Regions from separate parts of the Arthrobacter sedimenti genome, predicted to be linked through region 2. Evidence: riboswitches for the same ligand, from Rfam matches in the RefSeq annotation. Region 2 holds a riboswitch; the other holds the start of a gene.
What was found. Region 2 has a riboswitch for thiamine pyrophosphate ahead of thiO (glycine oxidase ThiO). Riboswitches for the same ligand answer to the same signal wherever they lie in the genome.
Positions count from the first base shown of each region.

Region 1 (4,099 bases), on a different contig from region 2:
GCGCCGCAGCCGGGGCCGCAGGGGCCGCAGCCGGGTCGGGGACAGGGCTGAAGAGGACAACGAGGACGGCAGCGCTGAAGCCGACGCCGAGGACGAAGCCGACGAGGACACCGCAGGGACGGTGGAGGACGGCGTGACGTCCCGCCGTCGCCGTCGCCGCCGCCGCGGGGACCAGGACCTTGAGCTGACGGGCGGCGGGGACGATGATCCCCCCAACACGGTGACGCGCGTCCGTGCCCCGCGGACTGTGAGCGAGGCTCCGGCCAGCAACCGCGTCACCAGTGTCAAGGGTTCCACCCGCCTGGAAGCCAAGAAACAGCGCCGTCGCGAGTCCCGTGACACGGGCCGCCGCCGCACGGTCATCACCGAGGCTGAGTTCCTGGCGCGCCGCGAGTCGGTGGACCGGCAGATGATCGTGCGCCAGCGCGACGACAGGATCCAGATCGCCGTCCTCGAAGACGGCGTGCTGGCCGAGCACTTCGTGTCCAAGACGCAGCAGGATTCGCTGATCGGCAACGTGTACCTGGGCAAGGTCCAGAACGTGCTGCCGTCCATGGAAGCGGCGTTCGTTGACATTGGGCGCGGCCGCAACGCGGTCCTGTACGCCGGCGAGGTCAACTGGGAAGCCGTGAACCTCGAGGGCAAGCAGCGCCGCATCGAGAACGCGCTGAAGTCCGGCGATACCGTCCTGGTCCAGGTCACCAAGGACCCCGTGGGCCATAAGGGCGCCCGCCTCACCAGCCAGATCTCGCTGCCCGGACGCTACCTGGTGTACGTACCCGGCGGATCCATGACCGGCATCTCGCGCAAGCTGCCCGACGTCGAACGGAACCGCCTCAAGCGCATCCTCAAGGACCGCCTGCCCGAGCACGCCGGCGTCATTGTCCGCACGGCCGCCGAGGGCGCTTCCGAGGAAGAGCTCACGCACGATATCAACCGGCTGCGGGCCCAGTGGGAAGGCATTGAAAGCCAGTCTGCCTCCACCAAGATCCTGGCCCCCGAACTGCTCTACGGCGAGCCGGACCTGACCATCAAGGTGGTCCGCGACGTCTTCAACGAGGACTTCTCCAAGCTCATCGTCTCCGGTGAGGAAGCATGGGACACCATCGAGGCCTACGTGACCTACGTGGCCCCGGACCTGGTGGGCCGCCTCGAAAAGTGGACCAAGGACCAGGACATCTTCTCCGCCTGGCGCATCGATGAGCAGATCCACAAGGCCCTCGAACGGAAGGTCTTCCTGCCCTCCGGCGGCTCCCTGGTGATCGACCGCACCGAGGCCATGACAGTAGTGGACGTCAACACCGGCAAGTTCACCGGCAGCGGCGGCAACCTCGAGGAAACCGTCACCAAGAACAACCTTGAAGCTGCCGAGGAAGTGGTGCGCCAGCTGCGGCTGCGCGATATCGGCGGCATCATCGTGATCGACTTCATCGACATGGTGCTCGAATCCAACCGCGACCTGGTGCTGCGCCGCCTGGTGGAATGCCTGGGCCGCGACCGCACCAAGCACCAGGTTGCCGAAGTGACCTCCCTCGGCCTGGTCCAGATGACCCGCAAGCGCATGGGCACCGGGCTGCTGGAGGTCTTCGGCGAACAGTGCGAGGCCTGCGCCGGCCGCGGCGTGGTGACCCACGACGATCCCGTGGAGCACCGCCGCGCCAACGTCGTTGCCGCCGAGCACCACCACGTCCAGCGCAGCGACAACCGGCCCGAAGCCCGGCCGGAAGCCCACCGCACCGAAGGCCAGCGGACTGACAACAACCAGCCCGGCGCACGTTCGGAACGCAAGCGGCGGCGCGGACGCGGCGGCCAGCAGCCCGAAGCCGCACCGGTGCCTGCCGTCCAGGTCCACACTGTCCACCCGGAGCCCACGGACGCTGAGCGGCACGCCAAGGCAGAAGCCACCCGGCTTGCCCTGGCAAACATCGCCGCTGCCGCCCACGCCGCGCACTTGCACGACGACGAAGTGGCCGCAACCCGCCAGGTGCCGGCAGCCCCGCCTGCGGCGGCCGCTCCGGCAGAGGAGAAGTACGACGCCGATGCCCCCACGCGTCCCGCAGCTGTCCTGACGTTCGGCGGCGAAGAAGTCCCGCTTCCGTTCGTGGAGCATGCGGAGGAGCAGCAGCCCAAGCCCGCCCTCACCCTGGACCGGCTCGCTGAAGCGTTCGCCCACCTCGGCCAGCCGGCGTCGTCCATGGAGGACGCTCCAGCTAAGGCTGCCGAGACGCCGCAGGCACCTAAACAGCCGGCAACGGAACAGCCCGCGCCGGAACGGCAAGCCGAAACCGGGGGAGCGGAAGCCCGCCCCGCAATGGATGCTCCCGTCGAAAAGGACTATTCGGACCACACGCTGGAACAGTCGCGTCAGCGGAGGCCGCGGCGCCACCGGGGTGCCAGCCGTGCCCAGGGTGCCGCCAACGAGACCGCTGTCCAGCACCACGAAAACGTCCAGGCGACTGCCGGAGGCCATTCGCACGCAGCCAAGGCCCCGGAAACGGATAAGGCACAGGCCACGGCGGAACCGGGCAAGGCGGCAGAGGAACCCATCATCCTCGGCGTCGGCGTCCCGGCCTCGGAGCTGTAGCAAAGAAACATTCAGGAGTCCCCGCTTTGTGGACAGTTCCCCCGTAAATTACAGGGGGAACTGTCCATAGGGCGGGGACTCCTGCGTGCGGCCACCCTCCCCGCGCCTGCAGTCACCTTTCCTGCGGACAGGCCCCAGCGGTTAGGCTGGGAACCGACACGGGGTGCCGCGCAGAAGGCCGGCTGAGATCCAGACCCGTTGAACCTGTCCGGCTAGTACCGGCGAAGGGATGTCTCTTGTCTTCCACCCTTTCCATGCCCCTGCCAGTTGCCTCCGGTGCATTCGCCGCGTTACCCGCGGGCCGTGACGTTCCCCGCGTGCTCTCCATCGCGGGCTCGGACCCGTCGGGCGGAGCGGGTATCCAGGCAGACCTCAAAAGCATCGCCGCGCACGGCGGTTACGGCATGGCCGCCATCACCGCCCTCACGGCCCAAAACACTAGGGGCGTACAGGCCGTGCACGTGCCTCCGGCCGCCTTCCTGGCCCAGCAATTGGATGCCGTCAGTGACGACATCAGCATCGACGCCGTCAAGATAGGCATGCTGGGTGACGGGGAAGTGATCCGCACTGTGCGCGGGTGGCTCGAAAAGGTGCGTCCCGCCGTCGTGGTTCTTGATCCGGTGATGGTTGCCACCAGCGGTGACCGGCTGCTGCAGGAGTCGGCAGAAGCCGCACTGCGGGAACTGCTGCCCCTTGCCCACCTCATCACCCCAAACCTGCCCGAGCTTGCCATGCTGGTGGGCGCGGCCCCCGCCGGGAACTGGGACGAGGCACTGGCCCAGGGCCGGCGCCTGGCCGACGCTACCGGGGCAACCGTGCTGGTCAAGGGCGGACACCTGGCAGGTTCGGACTGCCCGGACGCGCTGGTCAACACCGCGGGCCTGCTGGGACAGGACGTAGTGGAAGTCCCGGGCAACCGGATCTCCACCCGCAACAGTCACGGCACAGGCTGCTCCCTTTCCTCTGCCATGGCAACGGTGCAGGCCCGCCTGGGCGACTGGGAAGCGTCACTGCGGACGGTCAAGCCCTGGCTGGCGGGTGCCCTCGAGAACTCGGGTCTGCTGGAGGTGGGCCAGGGGAATGGACCCGTGCACCACTTCCACCACCTGCGGCCGGCACTGCAGGAAGGCGGCTTCGCGGCCCGGCTGTGGGCGGAAGCCCAACAGGACCTCGACGATATCTATGCGCTGGACTTCATCCGCGGCCTGGCCACCGGAGACCTGGCCGAGAAGGACTTTGCCTACTACCTGGCCCAGGACGCCCTTTACCTCAACGGGTACTCCCGCGTGCTGGCCCGCACCAGCGCCCTGGCCCCCTCGGAGGCCGAACAGCTGTTCTGGGCAGGATCGGCCCAACATTGCCTCGAGGTGGAAACGGAACTCCACCGCTCCTGGCTCAGCACCCGGCCAGCCCAGGGCGGCCTCGGCCCCGTCACAAAGGCCTACGTCGACCACCTCACCGCAGCTTCGGCGTCGGGCTCGTATGCTGTCCTGGCTGCCGCCGTCCTGCCCTGCT
Region 1 covers NZ_JBHSDQ010000003.1:63,802-67,900, forward strand. The annotation lists gene ACFO0G_RS08360 (Rne/Rng family ribonuclease) at 1-2,584, shown strand, start outside; TPP riboswitch at 2,734-2,831, shown strand; gene thiD (bifunctional hydroxymethylpyrimidine kinase/phosphomethylpyrimidine kinase) at 2,839-4,099, shown strand, end outside.
Region 1: linked by a shared signal. The riboswitch ahead of thiD (bifunctional hydroxymethylpyrimidine kinase/phosphomethylpyrimidine kinase) and the one ahead of thiO (glycine oxidase ThiO) in region 2 are both predicted to bind thiamine pyrophosphate.

Region 2 (4,099 bases):
GTAACGAGTTCGATGTCGTCGCCCTCGGCGAGCACCGTGGCGAACCATTGGCTGCGCGGCACCACCTGGGCGTTATGGGCGACGGCGACGCCCAGTTTCCCACCGTCCGTCGCCTGCCCGTTGTCAGCCAGCGGGCGTCCGGTGACCTGGCTGACGAGCGTGGTGATGGAGGCGCCGTTCGCCACCGCGTGCGGGTTGCCGTTGAGGGTGATGTTCACGCTGTCTCCTTGATATCGGTGTCTTTTGCCGCCGGTGCCGGCCTGGAGAACCGGTCGGGGCTGAAGGGTGCCCAGCGGGGGTCGGCTTTTCCGTCCAGCAGTTCCGCGCAAATTGCTGCTGCCGCAGGTGTGAGGAGGACGCCGTGACGGAAGAACCCGGTGGCGATGATGAGCCCCGGGACGTGACCGGAATCCGCTCCGGATCCTTCGCTTCCTAAGGCCAGGTCCACCGGCACCCGCCCCAGCAGCGGTGCATTGTCCGGGGTTCCGGGGCGGGCACGGGCGGTGCACTCCAGCAATTCGAGTTCGGCGACGGCGGGCACCAGGGCCTGGGCATCGCGCAGTAGCTGGTAGACGCCGCCGGCGCTGACGGCATCGGACAGGGCGTCCTCGCGCTGGGTGGCTCCAATCACCACGGTCCCGTCCTGCCGCGGGACGATGTAGACCGGGACTCCGTGGACCAGGCCCCGCACCGTTGCTGTCACCAGGGGCTGGAGGTGCCGGGGAACCGCAAGGCGGAGGATGTCCCCGTGGACGGGCCGCAGCGGCAGTTCGAGGCCACGGGGCAGGTCCGCGAGCGCGCCTGACTGCAGGCCGTTGGCCACCACGGTTTCTGTTGCCAGGACGGCACCGCCACCGGCGAGCCGGACGCCGGCGACCGTTCCACCTTCCCACATCAGCCCGGCTGCCCGTTTCGGCACGGCGTACCCGTCCACCGCACCGGCCACGACCAGGCCAGGCAACTCTTGGGCGGCGCGGGCCAGGGCCTGCCGCAGGGCCGCCACCAACCGGCGGGGATCCACCTGGTGGTCCGCCAGGGTGTCGAGGGCACAGGCGATGGCAGGGCTGAGGAGGGGTTCGCGTTTGCGGGCCTCCCGCACGGTCAGGGGTTCCACGGCCAGGCCGCTCGCCTGCTGGACTGTGCGCAGGTCCATCAGCGCGCGGCGGTCGGCGGCGTCGGCACCCACGGCGAGTGTCGGCGTCGTGAGGTATCCGGAATCCGCCCCCGATGCATCGGTGACACCGGCAGCGAACGCCGGCCACCGTGACGATGCCTCCAGCATGAGTTCCAGGAGGTCCTCCTCCTGGTAGTGCAGTTCGCTCACCGGGGCCAGCATGCCGGCCGCGGCCCAGCTGGCGCCGGCGCCGGGCGCATCGTCGATGAGGACGACGGAGCGTCCGGAACGCTGCAATTCCCAGGCGATGCCATGTCCCACCACTCCCCCGCCAATGACGGCGACGTCGGCACGAAGGGTGGAGGGGATGGACGCGTCAACGGATGCGGGCTGAGCGGTGCCGGGGGTATGCATCTGGGTTCCTTCCCTACGCCGGCATTAACCGGATCAGGTCAAGCGGTCGGCTCTGACGCCCTCTCAGCCCGGCGCTTTGTGACAGCTGCCGCGGGCTCCCGCAGTACCTCCCCAGTTTAGAGGAACTAGGCTTGCAGGCATGAATGCGACCACCTCATCCTTTCCCGCAGGTTCCCATGCTCCGGCCGGCGGAGTTGCCAGTGCCGAGGTTGTCAATGCCCGCGACAGCGAGGCCCTCAAGGCGGCGCGCCTGTACCTCTGCACCGATGCGCGGCGGGACCGCGGCGACTTTGCGGAGTTCGTGGACGCGGCGTTTGCCGGCGGCGTGGACATCATCCAGCTGCGTGACAAGACCATCGAAGCCGCCGAGGAACTGGACCTCTTGGCGGTGCTGAAGGAAGTGGCGGTCCGTCACGGCAAGCTGTGGGCGGTCAATGACCGCGCCGACATCGCCGTGCTTTCCGGGGCCCCCGTGTTCCACATTGGCCAGAAGGACCTGCCGCTGGCGGCAGCACGCACTCTGGTCAACGGCAACGCCGCCATCGGACTTTCCAGCCACACCACCGAACAGGTGGATGCCGCCCTGGCCGCAACCGCCGGCCCCTCCGGGCTGGACTACTTCTGCGTGGGTCCGGTCTGGGCCACCCCCACCAAACCCGGTAGGGCCGCCGTCGGTCCCGAACTGGTGAAGTACGCAGCCGGGGCGTCCCGGCAGGCTGCCGATCCCGTGCCCTGGTTTGCCATTGGCGGCATCGACCACGGCAACGTCCACCAGGTGGCGGAGGCGGGTGCGCGCAGGATCGTGGTGGTCCGCACCATCACCGAAGCCCCTGATCCCGCCGCAGCTGCTGCCTCCCTCCTCGACGCGCTGGACGCCGCCGGCTCCTGAGCCTGCTTAATCGCGGAACTTGGGGCTACGCTGAATTTTGTGTCACATCATCGGCTGGCTCCCAACGTTCACGACCACAAGAATGCCTTGGAAGAGGCGCTGGGCCTGCTGCGGACGGAACTTGAACTTCCCGGCCCCTATCCCGCCGAAGCCGTGGAAGACGCCCTGGCCGCCGTGGCGGCGCTGCAACTGCCGTCCTACGACCTGACCGCCGTCGAGTTTGTCACTATCGACCCGGCGTCCTCCACGGACCTGGACCAGGCGGTGTTCATCGAATTGGACGGGGACGGCTACCGCGTGATGTACGCGATCGCCGATGTTCCGGCCTTCGTTGCGCCGGGAGGTCCCCTGGACGCCGAGACGCGGCGGCGCGGACAGACGTTCTACGCACCGGACGGCCGGATCCCGCTGCACCCGGAAGTCATCAGCGAAGGGGCCGGGAGCCTGCTGCCCGGCCAGGAGTGTTCTGCCTTCGTATGGGATTTCACTCTCGACGGCGAAGCAACCGTCCTGACAGTGGGCGTCCGCCGGGCGCGGGTCCGCAGCCGTGACAAGCTCAGCTACAAGGGCGCCCAGGCAGACCTCGACGCCGGGACGGCCTCCCCCGTGCTCCATCTGCTCCGCGAGGTGGGCCTGAAGCGGGTGGCACTGGAGCGGGCGCGTGAAGGCGCCAGCCTCAACATGCCCGAACAGGAGATCGTCCAACTGCCCGACGGCGGCTACCGGATTGACGCCGTTCCGCAGCTTCCCGTGGAGGACTGGAACGCGCAGATTTCGTTGATGACCGGGATGGCGGCGGCGGAGCTCATGCTGGAGGGCAAGGTGGGCATCCTGCGAACTATGCCGGCCCCGGATGAACGGTCCCTGAGGCATTTCCGGCTGCAGACCGAGGTGCTGGGCAGGCCGTGGGACGGCGAAGTCAGCTACGGCGAATACCTGCGGTCACTGGATCCCACCGACCCGAGGCAGCTGGCCATCATGCATTCGGCAGGCATGCTGTTCCGCGGAGCCTCCTACACCGCCTTTGACGGAACCGTCCCCGAGGATGGGATCCAGTCCGCCATCGGCGCGGCGTATGCCCACACCACCGCGCCGCTGCGCCGCTTGGTGGACCGCTTCGTCCTGGTCATCTGCGAGGCCCTGAGCAATGGCGGCGATGTTCCCGGCTGGGCACGCGAAGCCCTGCCGCTGCTGCCTGGCATCATGGCGGGATCGGACCAGCTGGCGTCCCGGATGGAACGCCTGGCCCTGGACACCGTGGAGGCGGCCCTGCTGCTGAACCACATCGGGCAGGAGTTCGACGCGATCGTAATCTCCGGGTCCAAGCCGCAGAACGGCAGTGGAAGCAACGGGAGAAATGGCAATGGCAATGCGAAGAACGGCAACGGAAGCTCCGGGATCATCCAGATCGCAGAACCCGCGGTGACCGCGCGCTGCGCCGGCGAATTGGAATCCGGCACCAAGGTACGGGTCCGGCTGGTGTCCTCGGACATCACCACCCGGGAGATCCACTTCGAACTCGTTTGCTGAGGAACCAGCGGACGCCGCAGGCGGGCCGAAAGCGTGTTTCCGCACCCATGCGGCTAGACTGGAGGGGTAGAACTGGATGCCCGGTCGTTGATTTCCTCCATTTGAAACCAACAAGCCCGCCCCTACGCGATCTTGAGATTTGCCCGCTGGTC
Region 2 covers NZ_JBHSDQ010000001.1:409,164-413,262, forward strand. The annotation lists gene thiS (sulfur carrier protein ThiS) at 1-218, opposite strand, end outside; gene thiO (glycine oxidase ThiO) at 215-1,528, opposite strand; TPP riboswitch at 1,522-1,640, opposite strand; gene thiE (thiamine phosphate synthase) at 1,668-2,417, shown strand; gene ACFO0G_RS01820 (RNB domain-containing ribonuclease) at 2,457-3,947, shown strand.